DNA from 2 places in the Lysinibacillus sp. JNUCC 51 genome. Region 2 is predicted to be linked to the other one. Evidence: riboswitches for the same ligand, from Rfam matches in the RefSeq annotation. Region 2 holds a riboswitch; the other holds the start of a gene.
The links. A riboswitch is a leader RNA that binds a small molecule or an ion and turns the genes downstream of it on or off. The one in region 2 is predicted to bind cobalamin.
Positions count from the first base shown of each region.

Region 1: it holds a riboswitch for cobalamin, as region 2 does, so the genes downstream of both, JNUCC51_RS21545 ((2Fe-2S) ferredoxin domain-containing protein) here and cobT (nicotinate-nucleotide--dimethylbenzimidazole phosphoribosyltransferase) in region 2, are expected to answer to the same signal.

Region 1 covers NZ_CP065545.1:4,465,761-4,481,459, reverse strand. The annotation lists gene cobI (precorrin-2 C(20)-methyltransferase) at 1-336, opposite strand, end outside; gene cbiE (precorrin-6y C5,15-methyltransferase (decarboxylating) subunit CbiE) at 329-1,549, opposite strand; gene JNUCC51_RS21570 (cobalt-precorrin-5B (C(1))-methyltransferase) at 1,506-2,639, opposite strand; gene JNUCC51_RS21565 (precorrin-8X methylmutase) at 2,639-3,298, opposite strand; gene cobK (precorrin-6A reductase) at 3,311-4,072, opposite strand; gene JNUCC51_RS21555 (sirohydrochlorin chelatase) at 4,069-4,983, opposite strand; gene cobJ (precorrin-3B C(17)-methyltransferase) at 4,998-6,668, opposite strand; gene JNUCC51_RS21545 ((2Fe-2S) ferredoxin domain-containing protein) at 6,673-7,044, opposite strand; cobalamin riboswitch at 7,183-7,366, opposite strand; cobalamin riboswitch at 7,584-7,767, shown strand; gene JNUCC51_RS21540 (energy-coupling factor ABC transporter permease) at 7,911-8,657, shown strand; gene JNUCC51_RS21535 (energy-coupling factor ABC transporter substrate-binding protein) at 8,660-8,932, shown strand; gene cbiQ (cobalt ECF transporter T component CbiQ) at 8,936-9,706, shown strand; gene JNUCC51_RS21525 (energy-coupling factor ABC transporter ATP-binding protein) at 9,706-10,542, shown strand; gene JNUCC51_RS21520 (S8 family peptidase) at 10,791-14,288, shown strand; gene JNUCC51_RS21515 (glycosyltransferase family 4 protein) at 14,729-15,699, opposite strand, start outside.
Region 2 covers NZ_CP065545.1:1,089,520-1,105,218, forward strand. The annotation lists gene JNUCC51_RS05655 (YjiH family protein) at 1-724, opposite strand, end outside; gene JNUCC51_RS05660 (CotD family spore coat protein) at 1,591-2,028, shown strand; gene JNUCC51_RS05665 (hypothetical protein) at 2,084-2,263, opposite strand; gene JNUCC51_RS05670 (hypothetical protein) at 2,253-2,381, opposite strand; gene glnA (type I glutamate--ammonia ligase) at 2,512-3,846, opposite strand; gene JNUCC51_RS05680 (MerR family transcriptional regulator) at 3,931-4,305, opposite strand; gene JNUCC51_RS05685 (methionine gamma-lyase family protein) at 4,582-5,832, opposite strand; gene JNUCC51_RS05690 (trimeric intracellular cation channel family protein) at 6,091-6,696, shown strand; gene cobT (nicotinate-nucleotide--dimethylbenzimidazole phosphoribosyltransferase) at 6,797-7,852, opposite strand; cobalamin riboswitch at 7,967-8,142, opposite strand; gene JNUCC51_RS05700 (YheC/YheD family protein) at 8,354-9,118, opposite strand; purine riboswitch at 9,769-9,867, shown strand; gene add (adenosine deaminase) at 9,940-10,941, shown strand; gene JNUCC51_RS05710 (DMT family transporter) at 11,094-11,966, opposite strand; gene JNUCC51_RS05715 (rhodanese-like domain-containing protein) at 12,230-12,532, opposite strand; gene hfq (RNA chaperone Hfq) at 12,632-12,862, opposite strand; gene miaA (tRNA (adenosine(37)-N6)-dimethylallyltransferase MiaA) at 12,952-13,854, opposite strand; gene JNUCC51_RS05730 (alpha/beta fold hydrolase) at 13,841-14,755, opposite strand; gene JNUCC51_RS05735 (glycerol-3-phosphate dehydrogenase/oxidase) at 14,759-15,699, opposite strand, start outside.

The DNA.
Region 1 (15,699 bases), 1.7 Mb from region 2:
GATGAACGTACTATATAATAATGGGTCACCTTCTGTAACGAATGCGACGTCCTTACCTTCTTTTAATTTTTCATAAACAAGTTCAACTGATTTCGTCCACTCGCGTTCTAATACAGCCTCATCTTTTGTCATTGGAAATACTAGTCCAAGCATATCCTTTTCTTCTGGGTTAATATAGACATCTACGATACGATGGGCATAGCTTTTACTGCCTTTTAGTTTTTTCGGATAGGCAATAACAGGCGATTCCTGAATGATGCGGAATGCCTTAACTGTAATTAACTCTGGATCGCCAGGACCTACGCCCAAGCCATATAAAATACCTAGATTACTCATGATTTTCTTCCTTTCGATATGCAGAAATAATGTAAATCGGATTTAATGGGACAAAACGTGTCATATCTAATATTGGTTTACTGCGCGCAAGCTGTGCCTGCAATATGTCCACAGCAAGGCCACAAGACTTAAACGCTTCGACTGCCTTATATAAATTTTCAATTGTTGCAGCATTCAATACAATACGACCATTTGGCTTTAAGCGTGTACAGCATAATTGTAAGAGCTCCACCATTTCTCCTCCTGTACCGCCGATAAAAATCGCATCCGGATCAGGGAAATTTTCAAGTCCTGCTGGAGCTTTACTATGAATAGCTGTAATATCTACACGAAACTTTTGCTGATTTTGCAGGCAATTTTCTAAATCAGGAGCGTTTTTCTCCACTGCAAATATTTGACCTTCTGGCGCAAGCTTGCCTGCCTCAATGGCCATTGAACCCGTACATGTACCAACGTCCCAAATGATGCTATCCTTTTGTAACTGCATCGCTTGTAAACTTAAAACACGAATTTCTTTTTTCGTAATAAGTCCTTTGTCTGGCTTACGCTGTGAGAATTCTTCATCATCAATACCGAGTGCATAGCGTTTCGGTACTGAGGTTTGCTGTAGAATGACAACATTTAAAGGAGAAAAATTAGCCATTTCTAATTCATCAAGCGAATACCAACCAAATTTTTCATTTGTGCCTTGTAAATTTTCTGCCACAAATGCACGGTATTCTGTCATGCCAAAATGCTTTAAATAACTTGCTAGCGCATTCGGATTATTTTCTGCATCTGTTAGCAGTGCCACTTTCTTTTTACCATCAATACGTTGTGCTAAGCCTTTCATGGAGCGCCCATGAATACTTGTGACATAAGCATCCTGCCAGCTTTCTCCCATCTTAGAAAAAGCAAGCTGTATTGAGCTCATATATGGATAGACTTCGATGTCTAGCTTCTTCGCTAAATAACCACCGATGCCGTAAAATAATGGATCACCAGAAGCTAAGATTACTGTATTTCTTGTTTCTGTAGATAATCTTTCAACAAGTGCTGAAAGACCACCTTTAATCAAAATTTTTTCACCAGTAAAGTTCGGGAAAAATTCTAGAACACGCTCTCCACCAACAAGGACCTCACAGTCTTCAATCCACTGTACATATTGTGGTAGCAAGCTTTCTTGTCCGTTATCCCCGATTCCAATCAATTTCATCGATCGATGCAATGTCATCAGCCCTTCCTAATAATTGTCCCTGCATCGAATAGATCGATGTGGAAAGCGTTAAACCGCCCTTAATGTGATGTAATGATGAATAACAGCAAGCTTCACATAAGTGGTTAAAGAATGCATCATAGCCCTTTTCTGCCATAATTTCTCCGACCTGTGAAGCAGTGTTTGCCTCTCGTACGTTCGTAACGGTTTCTTCATCCGCACCTATATCCACTGCTAATTGAGCTAAAAAGTTAAAATCAATAGGAGCACTTTTAGAGTGCACCATCATGACACCTTGTGCCACCTTCGAGAATTTCCCCATCATACCAACAAGCGATACTTGCTTCATACCAAGTCGTTTACAATGCTTTAATGTAAAGCCTACAAAATCGCCCATTTCTATAAACGCTTCCTCTGGCAAATGAGGATATTGTGCCATCGCATACTTTTCACTACGTCCACCAGTCGTAACAACTAAATGCTCACAACCAGCCTCTTTTGCAACACTAATCGCTTGGACAATACTAGCCATATAAGCAGAACTCGAAAAAGGCACGACGGTTCCCCTTGTGCCTAAAATGGAGATTCCTCCAATAATACCAAGTCTCCCATTTAACGTTTTTTTAGCAATTTCTTCACCTTTAGGGACGGAAATAACTACATTAACGCCTCGTTTAATTTGAAATTCATCAAGTACGCCTTGTACAGTACTATGAATCATCTTTCGTGGTACCGGATTGATGGCTGCTTCTCCGACAGGCACTGGTAAGCCGGGCTTTGTTACACGCCCGACACCAATTCCACCGTCCAGATGAATGCCCGGTATATCTGACCAGCTTACTGTGCCGATAATGAGTGCTTTATGTGTTGCGTCTGGGTCATCACCAGCATCCTTAATCGTTTCACAGCTAACAGCATTATTTTGAAATGTACATTTTTCTATTGTGAATGTCGCATCTCGTCCAATCGGCAAATGAATAGTACTTGTTTCTTGCTCTTCATTTGTAATTAAGGCAAGTAATGCGGCCTTCGTTACTGCAGTCGCACAGGATCCCGTTGTATACCCGTGACGCATGTCCTTAGGATCCTTTTTAGGCTTCCGCTCCATTATTTTTTCGCCTGTTCATCCGCTAATAATGAGACAGCATTCAATGCGGCAACCGTCACTGTACTACCGCCTTTACGACCAACATTTGTAATATAAGGAATACCTTCTAGTTTTAAAAGCTCTTCCTTCGATTCAGCAGCTGATACAAAGCCAACTGGCATACCGATAATTAAATCTGGTTTCGCTAAGCCTTCTTTAATTAAACGAATTAATTCAAGCAATGCTGTTGGTGCATTACCAATTGCATAAATGCCACCTTCGTGTAATTTAGCTGCCTTTTGCATTGAGATAATCGCACGCGTTGTGTTTTGTTTTTTCGCTTCAATCGATACGTCTTCATCTGCAATATAACAGTGTAAATCGCCACCATGCTTTTGGAAGCGTTTTTTCCCTGAACCACTTTCGATCATCTGCACATCTGCAATGACATGGCGACCAGCAAGGATTGATTTAATACCCGCTTCAATTGCTCCTGGTGTAATAATAACGCTACGTCCTAATTCAAAATCGGCTGAAGCGTGAATAATGCGACGTACAATTTTCCACTCATCCTCTGAGAAATTATGCTCGCCCATTTCTTCAGCAATAATAGAGAAACTGTAATCGTAAATTTTATCTGGGTCTACTGTTAATGGTTTGAAATCTGTTTTAAAGTCCATTTGTATTGCCTCCTAAAGTGTGTTTTGTACAGCCTGTAATACATCTTCAAATGTAGAATATTGCTGTCCGTATTTTATATTTGGTCTTGCAATTAATATTGTTTCAATGCCACATGCAAGGGCTGCCTCTAGCTTTTCATCCACCGAGCCAACCTTGCCGCTTTCTTTCGTAATCATCAATGTCACATTATATTGACGAAAGAGGGCTTCGTTTAATTCCTTTGAAAATGGGCCTTGTATGGCAACAATATCTCTTTGTGCCACACCAAGTGCTTCACATTTTTCCATATTATCGAGTCGAGGAAGCATACGTGCAATCACTCGTGTATTTTCTAAGCCATGTAACACTTTTGTAAAGGTCGCTAATGTTTTACTGCCCGTCGTTAGCATAATGACTCCACGTTTTTCCGCTGCTAAATGGGCAGCCTCCTCATAATCCTTCACAACCGTAATTAGCGGGTGTGCATAATGTTCATGAGCACGTTCATAGCGAATATACGGAACATTTGCTTGCTCTGCTGCCGCCATGGCATTTTTTGAAGCTTCTTCAGCAAACGGATGAGAGGCGTCTACAACTAAACGGTACCCTCGCTCGGTAATAATCGTCGTCATTTCTTCCGCCGTTAAACGACCGACTAAATGAGGAAGGCCTACTTCTGCAAGGCTTGAAGCGGCTGATTCAGTAACGACCGTAGCTGTCACAGCATGACCTGCTGACTGTAGTTCAAGTGCTAGATTCCTAGCATCGCTCGTCCCTGCTAACATGAAAATCATTTCACCGGCTCCTCTTCATGGTGATGATGATGGTCGTGGTCGTGATCGTGGTGATGGTGGTCATGGTCATGGTCATGGTCGTGGTGGTGATGATGATGCGCATGTCCATGCACTGCCGCATAAGCACGATAATTTTCTAAATCTTGCATTCCTGTCGATGTACCATTGACAGCTTGCTCAATACGTTCTAATAGCACATTTTGTAAACGCTCATGATAACCAAAATAATTAGCAATTTGAATATCACAGTCTGCGTATTTTTCGTTAAATTGCTTGCACATGCCGTTCATACGTTCCATTAGGATACCTGTGAATAAAAAGTACGGTAGCATAATAATTTTTTTAGCACCTAACTTCACACAGCGCTCTATTCCTTCTTCTACTCGGGGATCAGTAACGCCCATAAATGTGCTTTCTACATACTGAACCGGGAGTTTTTCCCATAATAAGCGTGTAATTTTATAAAAATCACCATTTGCAGTTGGATCACTGCCCCCACGTGCAATTAATAAAATGGCTGTATCTTTATGTTCTTCTTCAGCATTAAAGCCGATTTCTGCTAAACGGTCTTCTAAAATAGCAAATATTTCTTCATGGATACCGATTGTTTGTCCATACGTGAACGTTATATTTGGATAATGCTCACGCGCATGTTCGATTTCTGCTGGAATATGTAGTTTCGAATGTCCAGCATGAAGAAGGATAATCGGAATAACATGCACCTCTGTAGCACCCTTCTTCACACAGTTCGTAATACCTTCTTCAATGTTTGGCGAAGCGAACTCTAAAAAACATGTTTCTACTAAAAAGCTATCATCGATGCGAGGTGTCATTTGCTCGATAAACTTACGTACCTCTTCATTCCCTGCTTCTAAACGGCTCCCGTGGCCGACAAATAAAATTGCTTTCATCTCATTACTCCTCACTAGTCGCCGCATGGAGCTGGCTCTACTTTTATTTTTGAAGACATATCCTGATACGTGAAATGTAGAATCTTTTTCACACGCTTGAAGTATTTAAACAAACGTTCATTTGGATGCGCATTTGCTTTATATTCTTCGATAATGTCAGTGATAAGTGGTATGAGCTGTTCAGGCTCTAACCCCTCCACAACTGGCTGGGCAGCATGTGCTGTACGACCAACCGGCTTAGCACCAATAAAAACATCAAATTTACTTTTACGATAAACAATTCCAATATCATCGAATACTGCTCGATAACACGCCATACCGCAGCCGTTAAAGCCAATATTTAATGTTTTCGGTAACGACATCCCACCAAGCTTTGCTTGAATCTCTTCTGCATACGGAATCGAATCGTACTTTTCTCCATAACAGAAGTCACAAGCTTTTAACGATAACACATCACCAAGTGGTGCTAGTAAAAAGCCAACTTCACGAAGCTTTGCTGTAGCCTCTTCAGGATCAGACGTAGGAATTTTCAAATGAATCTGATGGTCTGGTGTATACTCCATCGTCCCTTCCTCGCCAACTACCTCAGCTAACGTCATCATTTGTTGAGGAGTAAAGAACTTATTGGCTACCCCAGGACTAACCGCTAATTCAAAAATGGATTCGATTTTTTGTTGAACACGCTTAGGTGTAACTTTCACCGCGCTTGTTCCCTTCACCATAGCAAGTGCAGCTGTCGCCATTTCCAGTGATGATTTCTTAGGCTTTGATTGTGGTCTGATGGCTAAACTGGGCTTAATTCGATTGGCATTAGGATCTGTCGCAAAATCATTACTCGCTGCTCCTGTTTCTTGATTCATTGCCCATGGTTCATTTTCTTCCTTAAGTCGTTGATGTGGTCGTAACGGTTGTTTTTCTTCACCAAGTGTATATTTACGCTGATAACCACGTGGGGTAATCATTTTATTGTCGTAGAAGAATGTTGTTGAATTCCCGATAATAACTGTCGTTAACATGCCAATATCGTGTTCAAGCATTTCTGCTAAAGTAGTCATCGTAATTTCCTGACGGTCACGATACGCGCTTTTCACAAGTCCAACCGGCGTATCTGGTGAACGATATTCTAATAAAATTCGTTGTGCCTCAACGATTTGTCTCGTACGACGCCCACTCTTCGGGTTATAAAGAGCAATAACAAAATCCGCCATAGCTGCCGCTTCCACTCGTTTTGCAATTAAATTCCAAGGTGTTAAGTGATCACTTAGACTAATGGTACAAGCGTCATGCATAATGGGAGCACCTAGTAAACTTGCACAGGAATTAATAGCTGAAATACCAGGAACAATTTCTACCTCGATACCAGTTGCTTCTGTCCAGCCTAGCTCGATTAATACCTCATACACTAATCCAGCCATTCCATAAACCCCGGCATCTCCACTAGAAATGACCGATACGATACTTCCAGCCTCCGCTTGACGTACCGCTTCCTGTGCACGTGAAACTTCCTCTGTCATACCAGTACTAATAATTGACTTTGCACTAACTAAATCCTGAATAAGTTCTACATAAGTTTTATAGCCTATGATCATATCACTTTGTTGTAGTGCCTCCACAGCGCGAGTAGTAATATGTTTAAAGTCTCCAGGGCCAAAGCCAACTACGAAAATCTTACCTTTTTGCGCCATTCTGCTACCCCTCTTTCACCTTTTCAATGCCTTTTATGGCTGTTGTTTGCGCTGTACGCTGTAACGAACCTTCACGCAATGTAAAAACATGCTCATTATGTAACACTTCATGATTTAAATCTTGTACGAGCGCTCTCGCATGCTCCATTGTCGGTACTCGGTACCAATTCCCTTGAGGATAAGCAATGACAACACAAGCATCCTTACATCTGCCATTACAGCGGGTCCTTGTCGTATGTATTTCTTTATCAAGCGCTAGTAACTGTATTTCATCACGGATTGCCAGTGTAATGTCCTCAGCATCTTTTTTCATACAGCTACTGCCATTACAAATAAAAAGATGTGTTTTCATCCCCTCTAAATTCCAAGTTGTCATAGTTTTACTCCCCTCATTTGCTTTTTGGAAAAAAAAAAACCTTTACTCTAGACGAAGAGTAAAGGTTTAGTAGAAGCCAAATAAAAACGAATATTTACAGGTACTCGCTCTCGCTTCAACTTCTCCCTCCGAAAAGTTTGCATGCATCATCACATAAGCAGGTTTCCTGACTTAAGCTTCCTTTTACTTTCGCGCCTTCCTAGCTTTCACTAGTGGCATCCGCGATTTCATCAGCTATTACAGTAGCGGGGGCTGTATCGGATTTTCACCGATTTCCCTATTATCTTGAAAATATTCAAGCACTTATGGATGTTTTATATGAATTTATCTAATTGAAAACTGTTTCTATCATAGCTCATTTTTTTAAAATTTCAATATTTCTTTCTAAATTTGTGACATTTTCATTAATTTTTTTAGAAAGATGTGATATTCATTTTAGATTTATCCGAATTTTCGACATAGAAACTCAATTAAAAATATTTTCATAAAAAGTATAGCATATTTATGGAAAATCATGTTACACTTTGTCGTGAAATCTCACAACTTCATCTTTTTTCGGTGCGAATTGTTCATCATTTCGCTTAAAAGGGAAGCCGGTTCAAGTCCGGCGCGGTCCCGCCACTGTACTAGGGAGTTTTATGATAATGTCACTGTCCAAAGGATGGGAAGGCCTATAAAACGTTGAACTAAAGCCAGGAGACCTGCCGAAAAATATGTGATCGTTTCAACCTACGAGGATGGGTGTGCGGCTTAGCAAATTATAATTTTATTTGCATTTTTTCAGCTATGCATTTTTCCGCAAATGGAGAAGTGCTTTTTTATTTTCGCACGCTAATTCGAAATAATTTATTGAGGAGGAGAGATTTTTGAAATTCTCAGGTTGGAAGCTTAGTTATTTCTTATTGGCATTTTTATTCGTACCAAATCGTGCATTTGCGATGCATATTATGGAGGGCTTTTTGCCAATTGAATGGGCGATTTTTTGGTGGGTCATATCGATTCCTTTTATTATTTTAGGATTACGTTCTATTCGTAAAACCATCGATGAAAATCCTGAAACAAAAATGATATTAGGTCTATCGGGTGCCTTTGCCTTTGTGCTATCAGCTTTAAAAATTCCTTCTGTAACGGGAAGTTGCTCACATCCGACAGGAGTTGGGCTTGGAACAGTTCTTTTTGGACCATTAGCGATGAGTGTTATCGGGACAATCGTATTATTATTCCAAGCTTTACTTTTAGCACATGGTGGGCTTACAACTTTAGGAGCTAATGCCTTTTCCATGGCCATTATGGGCCCTATTATCGCTTACTATGTATTTAAGGGCTCACTAAAAATGGGGCTATCATTTTCCATCGCTGTCTTTTTAGCAGCAATGCTTGGTGACTTAGGTACATATGTTGTCACTTCTGTGCAATTAGCACTTGCCTTCCCTTCTGAGGTCGGAGGCTTTATGGCTTCATTCACAAAGTTTGCAGGTATTTTTGCATTAACGCAAATTCCTCTTGCTGTTAGTGAAGGAATTTTAACAGTGGTCGTTATGAACTTCCTGAAAAAATACAATGTCAGTGAATTAAAAGCTCTACGTGTTTTTTCAGCAAAGGAGGCTCACTAAAAATGAAAAAAAACTTACTGCTTTTAGCAATTGTTGTGTTATTAGCAATCGTTCCCCTATTTATTCAAAAAGGTGCAGAATTCGGAGGTGCTGATGGCGAAGCGGAAGCTGCGATTAGTGAAATAGATGCAAGCTACGAGCCATGGTTTGAAAGCTTATGGGAGCCACCCAGTGGTGAAATTGAAAGCTTATTATTCGCACTTCAAGCTGCTATCGGAGCTGGATTTATCGGCTATTTCATCGGCTTAATGCGCGGCAAACATAAAGAGGGTTAAGAGATGTTACTCATTGATAAGTATGCTTATTTGAATAAACTAGCGTCTGTTCATCCGTTAGAAAAAATGACGTTCTCCCTTGGACTACTTTTATTGTCGCTTATCATGAGAGATGAACGAATTTCACTCATTACATTTATTGTGATGAGTGCTTTTATCATTATCGGCGCAAAAATTCCTACAAAGTATTATGCAAAATTACTATTGCTACCTGGATTTTTTTTACTATCAAGTTTAGTATCAATTTTAATTTCTATTGCGCCAACAACTAGCACGCTACCAACGCACATATGGTCATTTTCTCTTAATAGTTGGACAATTTTTGTCGGCAGTGCAAGCCTAGAGACAGCGCAGCAGCTTTTTTTCATCGTCCTTGGCAGCATTAGCTGTTTGTATTTTTTAATTCTCACAACTTCAGTACAATCCATTTGTTACGTCTTGCGACAATGGCGTCTTCCAACTCTATTTGTAGAGCTAGTAGAACTAACGTATCGTTTTATTTTTATCTTTTTAGAAAGTATGCAAAAAATTCATCTTGCCCAACAGGCCCGCCTAGGATACAACTCCCCTATGCAGTGGCTTCGCTCGGTATCAATGCTGATTGCAGCTTTATTTGCCGAGATGTTCCAACGAAGTCGTGAACTAAACAATGCGATGGAAGCACGCGGTGGAGAAACTGTTTATTGGCAGGAGGATATTACCTATAACACGAAAAATTGGCTTGGTATTACTACTATTTTTATACTCCTCATCATTTACGGAGGTTTTTTCTAATGACAGAATTATACTTTGATTTAACACATTTATCCTACGCTTATGCTGATGGAACTCATGCGTTAACGGATATTACACTACAGCTTCCAAAGGGGAAAAAAATCGCTTTACTTGGTCATAACGGGGCTGGAAAATCAACATTATTTCAGCATTTAAACGGAATTTTGAAGCCTACCGCTGGAAGTATATCCTTTTGTGGTAAAGAACTTAACTATAGTAGAAAAGCATTAAAAAAATTACGCCAACAGGTTGGTATTGTTTTTCAGGATGCAGACAACCAGCTTTTTTCTGGCACAGTTAAGCAAGATATTGCATTTGGACCTCTGAATCTTGGCTGGACAACTGAAAAAATTGAAGAGAAAATTGCGTGGGCTGTCGCTCAAACCGAAGTCGAAGCCTTGCTAGATAAACCGATACATTTTTTAAGTGTTGGACAGAAAAAACGTGTCGCTATGGCTGGTGTACTTGCAATGGAACCTTCCGTTTTATTATTAGATGAACCGACTGCTGGACTAGATAATTATTATAGTGCACGAGTTTTACAGTATTTAGCTATGTTAGAAAACGGTGAGCGAACAATTTTACTGGCAACGCATGATATCACACTAGCTTATGAATGGGCAGATCAAATCATCGTGATGGAAGCTGGGAGAATTATTTATAATGGGGATCCAGTTGCAATGTTCTTTCAAGAAGATTTACTTGAGAGAGCTCATCTTGAACGTCCATGGGTTTTTGATATGGCTATTGCCTTACAAAATAAAAAACTATTAGAAAAAAACATCAAAATGCCTCGTTCGAAGGAAGATTTACACAGACTAATAGAGCAGCTCTAAGATAATTTGTCCATAGTTGGTACTTTTCAATTGTGGCTGAATACACTCACCTACTCAAATTTCACAAATCGAGTAAGAATAGTAGCCGTCACCTGTATAAAATCTCTTTTTATCATGAACAAAATATAATGGTAAAATATAGAATGGTACTTTTGGAAATAAATATACTCATTTACGAAACTTTTCTATTACTCATTCGTATTAGTAGAGATGGCCCAAATATTTATTAACCCAAGGAGGGAAAACAGTTGAAGAACTGGAAAAAGAAATCAATCGCTCTAGTAGCATCTGCTGCACTAATGGTACCTGCTGCTTCTGCCTTTGCAGAAGCACCGCAAAAAACAGCAAAGAACCAAGAGTTAGTGAAAGTAGCTAGCAATAAGGATCAATCATCTAATAATCAGAAAGAGTGGATTAGTAAGGATACTATTATTATCAAACATTCAGGTCTTGATAACAGTGTGCATAAGAAAATCGGCTCAAAAGTGATTCGCTCTATACCTTCATTAGGTTACGATGTTATCCAACTTAACAAAGGCACGAATTTAGAAAAAGCAGTTTCATATTATGCTAAGCAAAAAGGGGTTAAAAGTGTATCCCCAAGCTATGTGTACCATTCTTTTGGCACAAAAACAGATCCAAAGAAACAGGATATGTATCATTTAAACCTGCTTCAAATTGATAAAGCTTTAAAATTAGCAGGTAACAATAATGTAAAAGTGGCAGTTATCGATTCTGGTGTGGACTTTAAACATCCAGATTTAAAATCTCAAGTGCTACCTCCATATAATGCTGCGGCACCTGCCAATACTTCTTATACTGGTGATCACGGGACACATGTAGCAGGAATTATTGGTGCAGCAAAAGATAATGGTATTGGAGGACACGGGATTAATCCAAAAGCCAAGCTTCTTCCGATCGATGTATTCAACGGAAAAAATGGTGCTAATGATTTCGTCATTGCACAAGGAATTCTTTACGCTATCGAGCAAGGCGCCGATGTTATCAATATGAGTCTTGGCGGCTACGGTGAATCTCCATTAATGAAAGAAGCCGTTCAGACAGCGATTGATAAAGGAGTTACCATTGTAGCTGCTGCTGGAAATGAATCGACAGATAATTACTCCTTCCCTGCTTCTTTCGAAGGCGTTATAAGTGTAGGTTCTACGAATGATCGAAACAAATTATCAAGCTATTCAAACTATGGCCCATCTGTTGATTTAGTAGCGCCAGGTGAAGATATTTACAGTACAGTCCATGATGAGAAAAAAGGATCATCCTTTGTTAAATTTAGCGGAACGTCGATGGCATCTCCAGTTGTTGCAGGTGTGGCTTCCCTACTAAAATCAAAATATCCAGATTTAAAGCCACATGAAATAGAAGCAATTCTCGAAACGACGGCAAAGGATTTAGGTGAGAGTGGCTATGATCTTACATTTGGACATGGCCTAGTAGATCCTGTAAATGCATTACAGTTTAATATAAAAGATTTACCAAAACAGTATTCTGAAACAAAAGAAGAGCGCTTGAAAAACGCAAAAGTCCTTAAAAAGGATACATTGAATACAGAAAAAGGTACATTCAGCCAACCAGACGAAAAGAAATGGTACAAGGTTAATTTAGATGAAAATGAATATGCTCAACTGACATTAGAAGGTGCAAACAAATATGATTATGCATTTGATTTGTATTTCTACCCGGAAGGTAACAGCAAAGAAGTAGAACCAATTAACGTCAATGATGTTCGCGTTGGCAAGCAAGAAGGATATCTATATAAAGCAGAGCAAAAGGGTACCCTTCTTATTGGAGTTAAAGATCATAATGGCAACTATAGCTCAAAGGGCGATTCTAACTATGTCTTCACAGCTCAAACTACTAATAAATTACCAATTGATTCATTAGATATGGAGCATATGGAGAAGGTTGAAAAATTCCCATTCAGTACAGCAGATAAAAACTATACCCTACTTTCTGAAGATCATCTAGGTGACAAAGACTATTTTACTTTTTCAGTAAATGAACCAACGACACTGAAATTTGATTTAACTGGGATTCCAGGTGTTACTGCATCCATGGAGCTTTATTTAAAAGAAGAGTTAGTTAATGTACCAACAGAGGAAATCGATGCTGAAGGATTAGATGAGGCATATCCAATCCGAGCATCTTATGGTATGGATAAAGGCGATGGAGTAAACTTAGTTGTCGATGCTATACCAGGTGAAGAGTATGTAATTAGCGTATCTAATAATAACAGTAACAATTTTTCACTTGAAATGTTCTATAACGGCGGTATTGATACTGAAGAAACTGTTAGTGAATCCATCATTCCTTACACATTAAAAGGTGAAGTCGTAAGCCTTCCTCAAGATGAAGACGGCCTTACAATGAATGGGGAAATGCAAGAAAACAATATACAAAAGGACCTTTTACCTTTAGCTGAATATAAAACAAAAAAACGTAAACAAGTAAATGATTTTATGAATATATTCATGGATCCAGATGCTATGGGACAACCGGAAAACGCTGACCAAATAATAGAACAAGCAATTCGTTTTGATATTGGTAAGGATCAAAAAGCATATTTCCAAACTGAAGATGATGAAGATTACTTCACATTTACAGCTAAAGAAAATGCCGTTTATGGTTTCAAGATTCAAAAAGGAATGAACCAATCACCAGGTGGCAATATCTTCGAATACGATGAGCAAACTAATGAATTAATCCCAGTTACTTCATTAACTAACGATATGGGATTACTTAGTCTACTTCTTGGGACAACAAGTGATGAAAACGATGCTAAGACAATTGCATTGACAAAGGATAAAACCTATGTTGTAAAAGTAATGAATCTTGGTGACCGTTCTTCTGAACCATATACACTTAAAACAAGTAAAATGGCAGCTATTCCAGAAGAATATAATAGAAAAAATAATACAACAAAAACTGCTAAAACGATTGGACCTAATATCACTTACAAAGATCATCTAATTTATCAAGATGATACAGATTTTTACTATTTTAGACAACCAGGCAAAGATGAAGTCATGAGCCTACTTATTTCTTCGGTACCGTATACAAAAGAACAACTTGATAAATTACCTAAAGAACTTCAAAATGACTTGATGTTTTCAGGCTCCATTATAGAAGATACAAATGGTAATAAGAAAATTGATCCAAAAGAATTGGCCACAGAAATTCCATTTGGACAGAGTGAAGACCTCCTTCAACTACTACTAGGGCTTGGAGGAACAACAGATGTAAATACTTCATTTAAAGCCAAAAAGGATCACGGGTATTTTATCGTTATTAACGGCAGCAGTGTTGGACAAGTATCAATCCAACCGTATACTTTAACTTTGGTTGATCATAAAAAAGCAGATGAAGATGCAGATTCCAAGTTAGTTAACGGTAAACCGACAAAACCAACTGTACTTACGAAAAAAGACGGTAAATGGGTAGCTACTCAAAATCTAAATACAGGCGTTCCATTTGGTGATAAAGACTATTTTGAATTTAAAAACGACAGCAAACGCGATGTGTTCTTCTCTCTTAAAACAGAAAAAGCGCTAGATGGCGTCATCCGTATTATTGATGCAAATGGAAAAACAGTAGAAACATTAGATTATTACGGAGCTGGGGATGCTGAAGTAGGTACTGTCGAACTGGATAAAGGAACTTACTATATTGAAGTAAGTGAATATTACGGCAAAGCTAGCACTCAACCATATACACTAGAAATAAAGTAAGACTTTAATCAGTGGGGGTTTTTTCCCCACTGATTATTAGTTTTCACCAATCAGGCGTTTACGGGCAGATCATCACAAAACTAATACCTTTGCTAATTTTGAGGTAGGAGTCGCTTGCTTTCTGTACTGATAAATTACTGCCCGTTAATGCGGGATAAACTCTTGGACTGAAAAACGAAGTAGAATAATAGAATTTTCAGCTGAAGGTAGTGTAAAAGGAATATCCCCTAGATGATGAAAAATCTAGGGGGTATTTTTTATTCATTATTGTGTTATTCACCATAACGAGGGATTTATCACGAAGGTGTATGATGCTATTAACCTCGTTCCCCTACTTGCCTCTCTATTCTTCAAGGAGTTGCCCTGTCTTCACTCCAATCATCTTCTATAAATAGTTTAGGTCGAAATTATGAATCTAATTTTCATTATAAAGAACAAATTTAACTTGTCTTTTCCCCTAAATATTCAGCCACTTTTTGCACAATATTTCTCCAATTTAATTCCGCTCTTGCGAATGCTTGGAGATGTTCGCATGTATCAGCTAATAAAACTTCCTGTTTTGTTACTAGCTGCAATGTCCTTCCAACACTTTGCCAATCATGTGTCGGATGAATTGTCCCATAGCGTTGATTATGAGTAATATCCGCAGCCCCATCTACATCAGTTGTAACGATATAACAACCATTCTTTGCGGCCTCAGCAAAGACATGAGCATAGCATTCTACTAAGGAGGTAAGGCAAAAAATTTTAGCCTTTCTATACTCTTCCTCCAGTTGTACCTTATCATAAATCGGTCCCAAAATAGTGACCTGTGCCGCGAATGGATTTCCATCAAGTACGTTTGACAGCTCCTGTCTAAACGCCTCTGACATTGGTCCCACTAACCGAAACTCCCAATCTGAAAGTTGTGCTGCTAAAAATGCTTTTACAGCTAAAAGAACTTGTTTTTCAGGAGCATCTAAACGACCAACCGTTAATATTCTATTTTCTTTTTCGTTAAATAAAACATGCTCTGTCTGAAACAGCTCATAAAAGCCATTTGGAATGCGTTTAATATCTAAATTTGAAAATTCATGAATAGAGTTTTGAATGGATTCACATTCAGAGGACAATACATCACAAAGCTGGAGTAACTCCGTAAAGTAAGGATAGGTTTTCAATCGATTTAACCAAAACCGGTTAACATCTAGTTTCATATAAATTTTTCCGTTTGGATTATATTTTTTATAAGTTTTTAATATCGACAAATACGATGGATACGGCCCAATTGCAAATGCAATATCAATGTCCTTCGCATTCTCTATTAAATAGGTATTCATATTAGCAACATAGTCATCCCCAAACGGAATATGTTGAAAAGTAACAGAAGGAAAGGTTTGTTTTAAATAGGCTTCATTCATTTCAGTCGTTA
Region 2 (15,699 bases):
ATGGAATAAAATAGCGTGACAAATGCACTGTGTCTAATACTACGATACAGAATGTGATGGATACTACAGAGAAGCTCGTTGCAATAATAGCAGATTCTTTTTTCGTGTAGTTCCCCATTTCATATTGCTTACTCGTCATTAGAACACCAATTGTTCCATCACCTACCCACGATGTAAGTGCATCAACCGATGAACGACCAGGGCTTTTAAAAAGAGGACGCATGATTTTTACCATCATCGTTCCGAAAAATTCAAGCAAGCCAAAGTTCGTTAAAAATGGTAATAGTATTCCTGCAAATAAGAATATCGTAAATAAAAATGTTACTAAACCACCGTCTGGGTTCATTAATAATCCACCAGTATTTTCATTATTAATCGCCGATGGTCCATAATCAAAGACAACCATTGATGCAAATACTAAACCGATGACTCTTATTATTGTCCAAAACCAATTTACATAAAATAATGTATCTAAAATACTAGGCTCTTTTAAATTATTTCGAGGAAATAATTTGGCAATGAGTGAACCAATTGCCGAAATCGCAAACATAATTATAGTAAAATAACTAATAACTGGTGCAACAAAACCTGCTAGTAAATTTGCTAAAATAGCAATTGGAACTTTCCATCCATCTTCCGTTAAGACTGGTGTCATAAATAATAGAACACCAATAAGAGACGGAATTATGAAGAAAAAGTATGTAGAAGTAGGATATTTTTTCATAATTTAAAGCCTCATTTCTCTAGGTTTTTTCGAAGTTTAATACATCAAGCTTGTTAGTTATGTCCTTTTAAACCGCCAAGAAATGTATATATGAACTTTAATCAGTGGGAAAATCTTTATTCCTCACTAATCATTAGTATTTACCGTTCAGGCATTTACGAGCCGTTAATCTCCCACTTAACTTTTTTACTTTCACTGAATTCGAGGTGGGAGTCTTGTACCTGACGCTTCGCTTTCGATACAGATCATAAAGAACGTACGGATAATATAAAAAAACATCCCTCTAAAAAGTAATAAAGGAATGCCCAAACACTACTTTTTTTATAATTAACATCCGCACTGCAAAATTTCTATTCATAAAGTCATAGCTATAAAAATATCATAAACCAACAATACAACGTTTAATTCTACAACAAAATGCATTTTTATTCAATCTAAAAAAATTTGTTATTTTTATAATTCTCTTCTAATTATCCGCACTTCTTCTTTGTATCAATATCTTTCAACAAAACCCAATTTTACATTATCTTTAAGAAGATTAATTATGCCCTGCATAATTCCATCCTGAGGCAACTACTGAGTTCCTCTTTTTCAGCAGTGTTTGGACACCCACTGAAAAGTAATTAAATTCGCATTCATCTCACTACCTATAGAGGTGGGAAACTTCCGTAGCTGACGCTTCGCTTTCGCTACATAAAACATTTGCTAATAGAAGTTATCGTTTGGTGAAACTCTCCATTAATCATACCTATTTTGATTGCCTAAGAGATTTAACCAGCTCTTAATAGGCATACAAATAGACCACACTGTCTTTCATCTCATATGTTAATTATGAACCACAACTTATCAAAACAGGAGGTTTTACCATGCATAGACGTATGCATCATCATCACCATCATCACCATGAACCACATTGTTGTCCGCCACAAATGTGCCCAACTCAATTTGAACAACCACATTTTTGTCCACCAGAGGAATATGTACGCACTAATTACATCCATACGGTCGTACCTCATGTACAACCAGCACATATTACAACAGTTAACAAACATATAATTGATCATCAATATCATTTCCCTTGCACTGAGTGTGTAGTGGAGGAATGTTGCGAAACTCATACACTTTGCGAAATGCCACCTGAGCCTTGCCATATGCCACATCATCATATGGGCCATCATCATATGGGACACCATCACCATCACATGGGCCATCATCATATGGATCATCATATGTGCCATCACATGGGTCATCACATGGGTCATCACATGGGTCATCACATGGGTCATCATCATATGGGCTATTAATAGAAGAAAGCGATGGGGCTTGTCTTCCCTATCGCTTTCTTACTATTAGTGTAGATTAGAATCTCGTCATTAGTACATTTTTGAATTGATACAACGTTATGGATTTATCCCCCCTGCTATACATTGCTCCTACACATACGCCGCCAAGTACCACCTGTTGAGCAGGACGTCCCGTCATATCATAGCCGGCTAAATGCAAACTATCTTCATGACTATTTGGTAAATCAGTTGTCATAGATTGAGGCAATAATTTTCACGGTTTTATTGACATTATGTCTTGTAGCAAATCGGTCCCTACATACTATTACCTCTGCTGCACCACATGTCGGTAGACAGGCCTTAAATTGTGTCATATCATGACCTACTCTAATTGAAGCTTATTTGAGAATAGAGAATAAGGGTTGTTTATAGCATGCGCTATCTCGCTATTTGGTGATAGGTGCACAAAAAAACGTTGGAGCATCACAGCTCCAACGCTTTTAATTAGTACATTTTTAAATATTGATCGCGTTCCCATTGGTGTACTGTTGTACGATACATGTCAAACTCGATTTCTTTTGCTTCTTTAAAGTTTGCATAGATATGCTCACCTAAAGCTGCTTGAGCTACTTCATCTTGTGCAAGTAACGCTAAAGCATCGTCAAGTGCTGGTGGTAAGTTTGCGATACCATTCGCTTTACGCTCTTCATCAGACATCACGTAGATGTTACGGTTAATAGCAGCTGGTGGTGTTAAGTTATTGCGAATACCTTCAAGACCAGCTTCTAAAATAACAGCCATTGCTAAATATGGATTAGCAGATGGGTCTACAGAACGTACTTCTACACGAGTTGAAAGACCACGTGCTGATGGGATACGGATAAGCGGTGAACGGTTTTGAGCTGACCACGCAACATAACATGGTGCTTCATAACCCGGTACAAGACGTTTATAAGAGTTAACTGTTGGGTTTGTCACAGCTGTGAAGCCTTGAACGTGAGCAAGGACACCTGCCATGAATTGCATTGCAGTTTCAGAAAGACCTAGTTCAGTAGATTCATCGTAGAATGAATTCTCTTTACCTTTAAATAATGAAACATTGAAGTGCATACCAGAGCCAGCTTCACCAAATAATGGTTTTGGCATAAATGTAGCATGTAAACCGTGTTTACGAGCAATTGTTTTAACAACTAATTTGAACGTTTGGATATTGTCACAAGCTGTAATTGCATCTGCATATTTAAAGTCAATTTCGTGTTGTCCTGGAGCTACCTCATGGTGAGATGCTTCAATTTCGAAGCCCATTTCTTCTAGCTCTAATACGATATCACGACGGCAGTTTTCACCAAGATCAGTTGGTGCTAAGTCGAAATAACCACCGTGGTCATTTACTTCTAGTGTTGGTTCACCTTTTGCATCTAATTTGAATAAGAAGAATTCTGGCTCAGGCCCTAAGTTGAAGCTTGTGAAGCCCATATCTTCCATTTTTTTAAGGATACGTTTTAAGTTATTACGTGGGTCACCAGCAAATGGCTCGCCTTTAGCAGTGTATACATCACAGATGAAACGTGCTACTTTCCCCTTTTCAGAAGTCCAAGGGAACACTACGAAAGTATCTAAGTCAGGATATAAATACATATCTGATTCTTCGATACGTACGAAGCCTTCAATGGATGAGCCATCAAACATCATTTTATTTTCTAGAGCTTTATCTAATTGGCTTACAGGAATCTCAACGTTTTTGATTGTGCCAAGAATATCTGTAAATTGTAGACGTATAAAGCTTACGTTTTTTTCTTCGATTAGACGTTTAATGTCCTCTTTTGTGTATTTACCCACAGTTTTCCACACTCCTATAAATTGTCTAGCTTTTTTATCATTACCCTACCCTATTAATAAAGTAATTAATGATGTTGCCTTTTATTAATAGAATCGAGATAAATCCCCACGACGGATGGATGATTTTTGCATACGCTGCGCTTGAAGCATTTCCTCACGCATGATGCGACGTAATTCTGAGTCACTTAAATTAGGTTCATCTGTTGAAACAGGTTCATTCTTTTTAGAGAACAGCTTTTTAATTTTTGCCATGTTCATGCCCTGTTCCAAGTAATCTTTAATTTCCAGCAGTGTATCGACGTCATTTAATGAAAACATTCGTCGATTGCCTTCTGTTCGGTGCGGCTCAATTAAATGGTGTTCTTCATAATAACGAATCTGACGTGCCGAAAGCTCGGTCAATTGCATTACGATATTCATTGATAACAACGGCATAGTTCGTCTAATTTCACGACTCATTTAAGTCCCCTCCAATACCAGCTAATAATATAACGAAAAATTCACACTGTCAACAGTCCATGTGAGGTTTCCTAACATGGAATAAAATATTTTTTTTGAAATGATGAAAAATTGTAAAATACTAAGTTTATTTTCCTAAGGTGGGGGTTTATTTCCGTTCCGACTTCGCGCATTCCTAGGGGCGTTCGAGTCCAATTAACTTATATATATATTCAACTTTTCATCCATAAATAAAAAACTATTCAAAATGGAAATTTTGAATAGCTTTTTCGCAATCTATTTTTGGATTTTTTGAACAGCACTACAAATTGCAAATTTTACGTGCTCGTATGTTAACCCACCTTGAATAAATGCTGTAAATGGCGGACGAATAGGACCGTCTGCTGTAAGCTCAATACTGGAACCTTGAATGAATGTTCCAGCGGCCATGATGACATCATCTTCATAGCCAGGCATATACGCCGGCTCTGGTGCATAATGCGCATTAATTGGTGAGTTCGCTTGAATTTCACGGCAAAAAGCAATCATTTGTTCCGCAGTTTGGAAAGAAACCGATTGAATTAAATCCGTACGATTAGAATCATAGCTTGGTGATGTATTCATGCCGATCTCTCCTAGCATAGCCGCCGTGAAGATGGCACCTTTTAATGCTTGAGATACAACATGTGGCGCAAGGAAAAATCCTTGATAGAAATCACCAAGCGTATTTAATGTTGCTCCTGCTTCAGCACCAATACCTGGTGATGTCATACGATAAGCACATTTCTCTACTAAATCTGCACGACCCGCAATATAACCACCAATTTTCGCTAAGCCTCCACCAGGATTTTTAATGAGTGAGCCTGCCATTAAATCAGCCCCAACCTCTGTTGGTTCCTGTGCCTCAACAAATTCACCGTAGCAATTGTCAACGAAAATAACTGCATTTGGCGCTAATTCACGGATTTTTGCACACATGTCTGCAATTTGTGAAATGGTAAAGGATGGGCGTGTTGCATAGCCCTTCGAACGTTGGATAGCAATCATTTTTGTGTTTGATGTAATTGCAGCTGCAACACCTTCCCAATCGATCTCTTGGTTATCGATTAAATCCACATGGCTATATCTGATTTTATAATCTTTTAACGAGCCAGTATCCTTATCGCCACCATCGACTATTGATTGCAATGTGTCATACGGCTGACCTGAAATATAAAGTAATTCATCACCAGGACGTAGCACTCCGAATAAGCTAAGTGTAATTGCATGTGTACCAGAAATAATTTGCGGACGTACAATGGCAGCCTCCGCTCCAAAGACCTCTGCATACACTCGTTCTAGATTGTCACGCCCCTCATCATCATAGCCATAACCATTAGACGGGTGCAGATGATAATCACTAACTTGATGCTTTCGGAATGCAGCAAGCACTTTTTGTTGATTGAAGAACGCCATATCTTCTACCTTTGCATGAAAAGGGCGTACCTTTTCTTCTATTTTAGCAGCTAACGCTAGTGTTTCTTCTGATAAATTGGTTGTAAAAGTCATTATGTTATTCTCCATTTCACATTTGTTCAAATCTTATCTTAACAATTTGTGAGCTTGCCTGCAAAGCTTGCTTTTGAAAGCGCGGGTATTCTTCTTGTTTCAAATTTTCATTTGGCGTTAAACTAAATAACGAACTTAATCTATTTAATTCTGCTATAATAAGATATTTGATATCTGATAATTCTAAATCGCAAGTCGATGCTTTCTAATATGTAATCTACAACAAGAAATGATTTATTCAGATAAGGGGTGAAAAGGTTGGCTTGGGAGTTTTTTAGCATCATTGGAACAATTGCCTTCGCTATTTCCGGGGCAATAATTGCGATGGAGGAAGAATACGATTTATTCGGTGTATATATACTCGGTATCGTAACTGCTTTTGGTGGTGGAGCTATACGGAATCTACTCATAGGTTTACCTGTAACAACACTGTGGGGTCAGGACATGATGTTCCAAATCGCCATTGCAGCCATTACAATTTTTTTCTTATTTCCACATCGACTCATTCAGCACCGGCATCGCTGGGGCAATTTCACCGATGCTATTGGATTATCGGCATTTGCGATTCAAGGTGCTCTCTATGCTGTGAAGCTCGACATGCCTATTAGTGCCGTTATTGTAGCTGCTGTCTTAACAGGGTCAGGTGGTGGAATTGTTCGCGATTTGTTAGCTAGACGACAACCGTTAGTTCTTCGTGATGAAGTCTATGGCGTTTGGGCAGCATTAGCCGGGCTTATTATCGGACTTCAACAATTCTCAGGGGATATCTTTTTATATGTATTATTTGGTGTGATCACAGTACTAAGAATACTTTCATATATGAAGAAATGGCGTTTACCGTTACGGAAGTTGAATCGAGCATAGCTATACTGCTACATAATAACAAGCCCAAATCTGATATTTGGGCTTGTTATTTAATTTCTTGTTTATCACAAACACCGTGCATCCACGGCAGCGACTAAAGTTACTTTTTCAACAGCAACATAGATTCCTCTAATGTAGCCATGTTTTTCATCATAGAGCATGCTGCATCTAAAATAGGAAAGGCTAATGCTGCACCTGAGCCTTCACCTAATCGCATATTCATTTGCAGCATCGGTTCAATTCCGAGCATTTCAGCGGCAATTTTTGCACCTGGTTCTTCAGAGGCATGTGAAGGAACTATATAGTCTTTTACGTTTGGTTCAAGTTCGTATGCAATAAGAGCAGCAATGGTAGAAATAAAGCCATCAATAACAACAGGCTTGCGATGCGCAGCTGCGGCAAGTATCACTCCAGCCATAGCGCCTATTTCTAATCCACCAACTTTTGCAAGAATATCAATAGCATCATGACGATTTGGTTTGTTTAATGTAATAGCATTGTGAATGACTTCTACTTTATGTGCTATCCCCCCTGGCCCAACACCTGCACCGAAGCCTGTCACTTCATTGGGATGACATTCGCGAAGAACCGATAATATTGCAGCACTCGGTGTTGTATTTCCAATGCCCATTTCACCCGTCCCGAGTACATTTATCCCCTTGTTTATTTCTTCCGTAGCTACTTCAATTCCTACTTCAATGGATTGAATGGCTTCTTCCCGTGTCATAGCAGGACCTTTCGCCATATTGTCCGTTCCATATTTAATCTTTTTTATGATGACCCCAGCATCATGCGGAATATCCTCTTTTACGCCAACGTCTACCGTGACAATTTTTGCATTTGTTATTTTCGCTACAGCACAAACACCAGTCCCTCCTCTTGGAAAATTTAATGTTTGAAAGACCGTCACATTTTGTGGATTAGATGTCACCCCTTCATCACAAACACCATGATCTGCGGCACAGACAATAATCGCTTTTTTATCAATCTCAGGAAATAGTTCTCCTGTAATCCCTGATAGTTGTACAGCAAGGGTCTCTAGTCTTCCCAAGCTTCCAGGAGGCTTGCAAAGTGCATCTATGCGTTCTCTTGCCTGCTCCATCATTTTGTGGTCAGCACTTTGAATGTTTTGAATCGTCTGTTGTAATAATTGCATGAAAATTTCCCCTTTCTTTTTTGCCCTTGTTACTCGAAGAATGATTTAGAGAAAAAAATAAAAAGCCTGTAGTTTATTCCATAACAAATAAACTACAGACTTTTCCATCGTCTATATAACCGAAGCAGTTAGGCAGGTCTCCTGGCTCAATTTCAACATTTCATAGAACCTTCCCAGACTATGCTAGTGGCATTCTCTATGAAACTCTCTTTTACAGTGGTGGGACCGCTAAAGCTTTTCACTTTATTCCCTATTCTCCCGCAGTGGGCACCTAATGCTTTTATGCAATTACTTTAAATCTACGACAAAGTGATTTTTGTGTCAATATATTAGATTAAACGGAAAAATGCTCCAGGAATTTTCCTTCGCTGGCATTTGCTCCAAAAGAGTGAATCAAAAGAATCTTTTAACACTTCGAATAACCAAATAAACTAATGTACGCATATTCAGGTTCCTGAGGGCTTGCAATTGACTAACATGAAAAATAACTACATTTCAAACTTAACCTTCATTTTGCATTTTCCTAATCTCAACAATATTCTTCCAGATCGCTCTATCAACTTTGGCAAAACTACGTATGCTTGGCGTTGTATTTACTTCAAATAATATAGGTTTTCCTTCAAGATTTATTCCAAAATCAATGCCATATTCTCTATTAGGAAAGTGGGATGATATTACTTCAGATGCTAAAATTGATTCTTCTTTTAGAGTGTCTATTGTTTGATCTTTCTTTGTATTATCCATCATCAAATAACCTGATAATAATTCTTCAATCGATATTGCTTGAGAACCCCGATTTGAATTGACAATCCCATGATCCTCAGTTGCAAGCCTTCCGTAAATTCCTCCAATTACCCATTTTCCCTTTAGATTTTGAACATGAACACGAATGGATATTGAATCCCCATCAGGGGTTAGACTTTTGACCCCCTCCTGTATAATATAAATTCCGCTTAATCTACCGTGTTTCTCATATGGATGTAGAACTTGGTGGAAATCCTCAATTGCTGCTACACATTTACTTATTTCTTCACCTTGCATGGTAAATCCGTTAAAACAATAGTGTCCATCTTTTCTTTTGTAGACTTTATACATTGCTCTTCCTTGTCCAGTGCTATTATGTTTCACATAAATATACTCATACTTATTTAATAAATAGATTAGGTTTTCTAGACTGTAAAGTTTTGATTCTGGCATGCAGTTAGTTGTTAAAGGATTTTGTTTTAAAAGTAAGAATTGTTCCCATTTTCCAAGTCCGTTTTTCAATAAACTCACCTCATTTAATTAGATATTTTTATTTCTTTTGTATTGATAGTGTAGTCCTCTCCACTTATGGAGGTTACTTTATTGTATGTAGATAGATTTATCTTGCGTGGGTGGGTGAGACTTGGTAACGTGACTAATATCTCCTATTTTTCTGTTAGAGTCATAATAAATCTACTACACTAGAAAAGTATTATTATGATTGTTCTCAATACATCCATTTTATTGATTTCAAAATCATTAGTTTCTAATATATTTGCCCCACTAATCATTACTTTTAGTTATATAGACATGTCGAGTATGGAGATGGGAGATATTGAAAAAAGGACGAATTTTTTTTAAAAAATATATTCAGACAGACTTGAATTTTTAATGAAATCCATAACGTTCTTTCCGCAAAAGTTGTAGAGGAAGTCGGTTTTAAAGGGATTTGGGCGAGTGGTCTATCGATATAAGGATCATTAGGTGTAAGGGATAATAATGAATGTTGACATTCGGTACTCCAAAATATAAACTCAAAAGGACCTTTTCCTCTTAATAACAACAAATAACTATTTGAAGAAATGTACTTAAACGAACGAAGCAGTTTTGTTGATAAAGGTAGGGACCATGTTGACAATCCGAAATTTTTTTATTATCCTATTAAAAATCATAAATGAATTCAATAATATTTCCGTATAACCCCAATAATATGGTTTGGGGGTCTCTACCAGGAACCGAAATTCCTGATTACGAAGAAAGTACAAGTACAAAACTTGTATTTTCTTTGTGATCAGGAATTTTTTTGTATTTTAAATCTAATAATTTATTTCAGGAGGTCAAAAATGAACTTTTTAACATTGCCAAAAATTGAACTACACTGTCATTTGGATGGAAGCCTTAGGGCTGAAACTATTATCGATATTGCACTGAAGGAAGGCATTCAGTTACCCACTTTTGATAAGGATGAACTACAAAAGGAGCTAATTGCTCCGTTAGAATGCGAATCCCTTGATGAATATTTAAAAAGATTTTTTCTTCCTAATATAGTAATGCAGTCTAAGGAGAACTTAAGAAGAATTACTTTTGAGCTATTTGAGAATGCAACAATGGAAAATGTGAAATATTTAGAGGTCAGATTTGCCCCGTTACTTCACACATTACAAGGTCTTGGCGTTGAAGAAGTTATTCAAGCTGTTATAGATGGGATGAGAGACGCTGAAAGCTGTTACGAAATAAAGGGAAATATAATCCTGTCCTGCATGAGGACGATGTCTGTAGAAAGTGCATTCGAGGTGGTTGAAAAAGGTAAAAAGTTCCTTGGAAAAGGTGTAGTGGCAATTGACCTATGTGCATCCGAAGAAGAAGGCTTTTGTGAAAAATTCGTAGATCCAATCGCATTAGCCAAAGAATATGGCTACAGAGTCACTATTCATGCTGGTGAAACAGGGATTGGTAAAAACGTTCTAGAGGCTGTTGAACTTTTGGGTGCTGAAAGAATAGGACACGGAGTATTTATTAAAGATTGTGCCGAGGCTTATAAGATAGTTAAAGAAAGACAGGTTGTGCTTGAAATGTGTCCAACAAGTAATGTCCAAACGAAAGCTGTTAATCATTATTCTGAACATCCGATTTATAAATTTCATAAAGATGGAATAAAAGTGACATTTAATACGGATAACAGAACCGTATCAAATACTACAATGGCAAATGAAATCCATTTAGTTAACAATGAATTTAATCTAAGCGAAGAAGATTATCGACAAATTTATTTAAATAGTGTAGAAGCATCCTTTGCCGACCAAGAAACTAAAGAATGGTGCTTGGCACAATTTAAAGAAGAATAGACTTTGCAACAAATTATGCGGAATATATTTACAAAAATTTTCTAAAAGAGTATGAAATATTAACACGGACTTTAGAGGATAAAACTAATTCTATTCCCCTTTACTAAAAGCTCCCTAATGCCAAAAAGGCTTTCGGGAGCTTTCTGTTCCGTTTATTGCTGTGATATCAACTTTGTTTTATCTATTTCACTCAGAAATGTTGCACCGAGTAAAAGGATAGCGCCTAGTATTTGTAGGGTCGCCATTTTTTCACCTATAACCATCACCGAAATCACTAATGATGTCAGTGGATCAATATAGCTTAAAATAGCTATACTTTGCCCTTTTAGATGACGCATTCCCAAAAAGAACAGATAGAAGCCGATTCCAGCATGTACAATGCCCAATGCTATAAGTAAACTAATTGATTTAATATCGATTTGCATTACTTGGAACCCGTTAGTCCCCAAAAGGTAAAGAGCAAGGATTAACGCTGCTAAAGCAAGTTGAATAATCGTATTATCAGGCTCTTTTAATCCACGAATATACTTATTGGTGAATGTAATTATTGTATAGAAGCAAGCTGCAATAAGCCCATAGACAATACCGATATAATGTTCGCTCGTTTCGGTAGTTTGACTTTGAACGATAAAATACAGTCCTACAAGAGCAACACAAACATAAAAAATTTTTCTTAATAATATTTTCTCTTTCAAAACTATAGGTGACAGACAAATCACTAGTACTGGAGCAAAATAGTAGCTTAGAGCTGCATTTGCGATGGTTGTTTCCTTGTACGCTTGGAAAAGGAAAATCCAATTACCACATAAGGCAAAACTCGAAAGTATTAATGGCCATTTATTTTGCAAAATAGTAGTTTTCGTAAACCTTTCTTTTTTAGCAAGGAAAATCAAAAGTAAAAAACAAGAGCCAACAAGACTCATCCAAAAGGCTATTTCACTTGAAGGCAACTTAATATATTTTGCAAAAACACCGACAGCTCCAAAAATAATCATTGATAAAATAAAAGATAGCTTTCCGCTCATTTCTAATTCCTACTTTCTACATGTATATAGTCTTCGATATACAGTAGAATCTATTGAGAATTAGCAAGCCTTTATTGAATGCCCAAACAGTAGATTCTACTGTAAAGACATTGTTGGGGGTGCTATTGTTCGATACATACTAATCCCTCCTTGTATGTTGTAATTGTAACATATACTACCAAATTAATTACGATTGCTTCAATCTTTTATCAACTCGATTGTATAAGAAAAACCCTCGCCTAAATGAGGGTTTTAATCGACCATTATTTAAATTCTAACTCTCCATCATAAGCAAGCATGCCGCCTTCAAGGTTTGTTACGTCAAAACCTTGAGCTTCTAGGTATGCACATGCATTTGCTGAACGACCGCCTGCTTTGCAAACGATAATGTATGGCTTTGAAGCATCTAATTCGCCTAAGCGTTCAGGGATTGTTCCAAGAGCAATGTGCTGAGCACCAGGGATCATGCCTTGTGCTACCTCATCATCTTCACGAACATCAATGATGTATAGGTCTTCGTTAGCATCTAATAGTTCTAATATTTCTGTTGTATCCATAATTTTCATATGTGTAGTCCTCCAATATGTCGATTTCCTCTTACATTATAGCCTGTAGGCAAAAAAACAGCTAGTGTCATGAACACTAACTGTTTTACTATAATGTTTCTATTCTTCTGTCTCTAAAAAATCTACTTGCTTTGCTGGAACAAATGTAGAAATAGCATGTTTGTAAATAAGGTGTTGCTTGCTTTCAGCATCTAGTAATAATACTGTAAAATTATCATAAGATTTCACAGTTCCTTTTAACTGAAAACCATTTAATAAAAACACAGTTACAAAAACATTGTTTTTACGTAGATGGTTTAAGAATGTATCTTGCAAGTTAATTGATTTCATCAAAATGCCTCCTTATACTTCTTTCTACCTCTTCATTCCTATAGTAGCATGTTCTACCAATTTGGCAATTAGTAATTTTTAGAAATTAATTAAAGTATTTCGTCATTATTAACAAAATATACATCCATTTTGTTTCGGAAGTATGTTAGTTGTCTTTTCGCATAGCGGCGAGAATTTTGCTTTAAACTTTCAATGGCTTCTTCTAAAGAACATTTTCCATCTAGGTATTCATATAATTCCTTGTAGCCGATTGCTTGGATTGACTGCACACCTCGTATATTTTGCTGCCATAAGCCTTTTACTTCTTCTAAAAGCCCTTTTTCCATCATTATATTAACTCGAAGGTTAATTCTATCATAGAGCTTTTCACGTGACATATTTTGCCCAAGTCCTAAAATCACATGATTGTAAAGTGGAACTTCTCCACGATTTTGTGCTTCGGATGCCTTTGAAACGCCACTAAGCTCAATCATCTCTAGCGCACGTATAACACGGCGAGTATTATTTGGATGAATCGTCTCTGCTGTTTGTGGATCAAGTTTTTTTAGCTTAGCATGCATCGCCTCTGGACCTAATTTCTCCAGCTCTGCATAATAGGCTTTTCGTGCAGCTTCATCTACCTGCTCCTCTGTAAATTGAAAATCATAGAGTACTGCCTGCACATATAAACCTGAGCCCCCTACAATAATCGGTAGCTTACCGTGCGCTTGAATTTCTGCAATTTTAGCTCGCACTAATTTTTGATAATCTGCTACTGAAAAGGACTCTGTCGGCTCTTTGAAGCTTAGTAAATGATGGGGTACACCCTCCATCTCTTCCTCAGTAATTTTCGCTGTACCAATATCTAAGCCTCGATAGATTTGCATGGAGTCACCGTTGATGATTTCGCCATTATATTTTTTTGCTAACTCAATGCTTAATGCCGTTTTTCCAGAAGCAGTAGGCCCTACGATTGCTACGACCTCTGCCTGCTGTATTTTATCTTGTATCATATTTTTCTAACCACCGTAATAAAACTTGATAGACTGCCTTTTGATTGTCCTCGTTTAGGATTTCATGGCGCTTATCCTCAAATAAGTAAACCGTCACATCCTGTATGCCCGCTTCTGCCAATTGTTCAGCTACAGCGTATACACCTTGGCCTTGTTCTCCTACTGGATCCTTACTACCACTTATCAATAATATAGGTAAGTCTTTTTTTGTTTTTGCAATCTCTTTTTTACGATTTAACGACATAAAACCTGTTGTTAAATCCACAAAAAATTGATTAGTAGGGATAAAGCCGCAATATGGATCATCTATATATTTTTCCACCTCATCCTCTACTGAACATATCCAATCATAAGGAGTCTTCGAATTTGGGAACTGTTTATTAAAGCTACCAAAGCTCAGCTTATTTAACAACTTGCTCTCCGTCTCTTTACCAAGCTGTTTGGCCAATACTTTTGCTACTAAATTCCCCATCGTATGCAATGCTGTAACGTTTCCTGTTCCACAAAGAATCACATTATCCACTTGATCACTGTACAATTGAATATATCTTCTAGTAATGAACGATCCCATACTATGACCAAATAATATCAAAGGTACATCTGCAAATTGTTCATGCAATAATGTTACTACTTCATGTGCATCTTTTACGACACGATCAAACCCATTTTCTTCAGCAAAAAAACCTAGTGTGCCATTATAGGCTGCTGTTTCTCCATGCCCACGATGATCATGCATTGTTACTGCATAGCCAGCTTCATTTAAGCTATTGGCAAATTTCACATAACGTCCACTATGCTCCGCCATACCATGCAGAATATGAATATGACCAATACATGGCTTCGATGGCTTTAATGTTCGAGTAAACAGAAAATGGCCATCTGTCATTTCAATATAACGCATTGCCTACACCTCTTCCACAGCAAAATTTGTTGCATCTAAAATTGCTTGCTCTAGTTGAGCTACATAAGTATTTCTTTGTGACTCTGTATAGTTAAAATGTTGTTGCATAACTTGAATGACCTGCTGTTTATAACGTTTTACCGCATCAATATCAAAGTATAGTAAGCCTGTTCGACGGATAAAGAAATCACTTGGTGTGTACACCATTTCCGCTTCTATGCCATAAAGTAACATTGCATGTAGGGCTAGAGGCATCGTGCTTCCATGTTCATGCAAATATTTCACCTGGTTATATAATGCATCGACATTCGTGCCATACTTTTGTACAAGCTGTTTTGCTTCATCATAATTTAGACCATACTGAACGCCCTCTTTAGCTTTATAAGTACTATAATCAGTGAAATTGATGGCATTGATGCCTTTTGCACCAGAAAGTGATAACTCACGTGTTACACATGGACTTGCGTGCTTATATTTATGGGTTTTCACAATTTTATCAACGATTGTTTCTGCCATTTGACGGTAGCCAGTTAGTTTGCCACCCGCAATCGTCATTAGTCCACTTGGAGCCGTCCATATCTCATCTTTGCGTGAAATTTCGGATGGATCCTTCCCTTTTTCAAAAATAAGTGGACGCACACCTGCCCACGACGATTCAATCGTATCTCTTGAAATATTTGCAGTTGGAAAGACAGTCTTTGCAGCAGCAATTAAATAATCAACGTCCTCTTGGGTAGCGACAGGATGTACAGGGTCTCCCTCGTAAACTGTATCTGTTGTCCCTATATAGGCTTTACCATCACGTGGAATAGCAAAGGCCATACGCCCATCCGCTATATCAAAGTACACTGCTTGGCGTAATGGAAAATCCTTTTGATCAAGGACAATATGGACCCCTTTTGTGAGACGTAACTGCTTTTTGTCTACTACTTTATCTTTTTTGC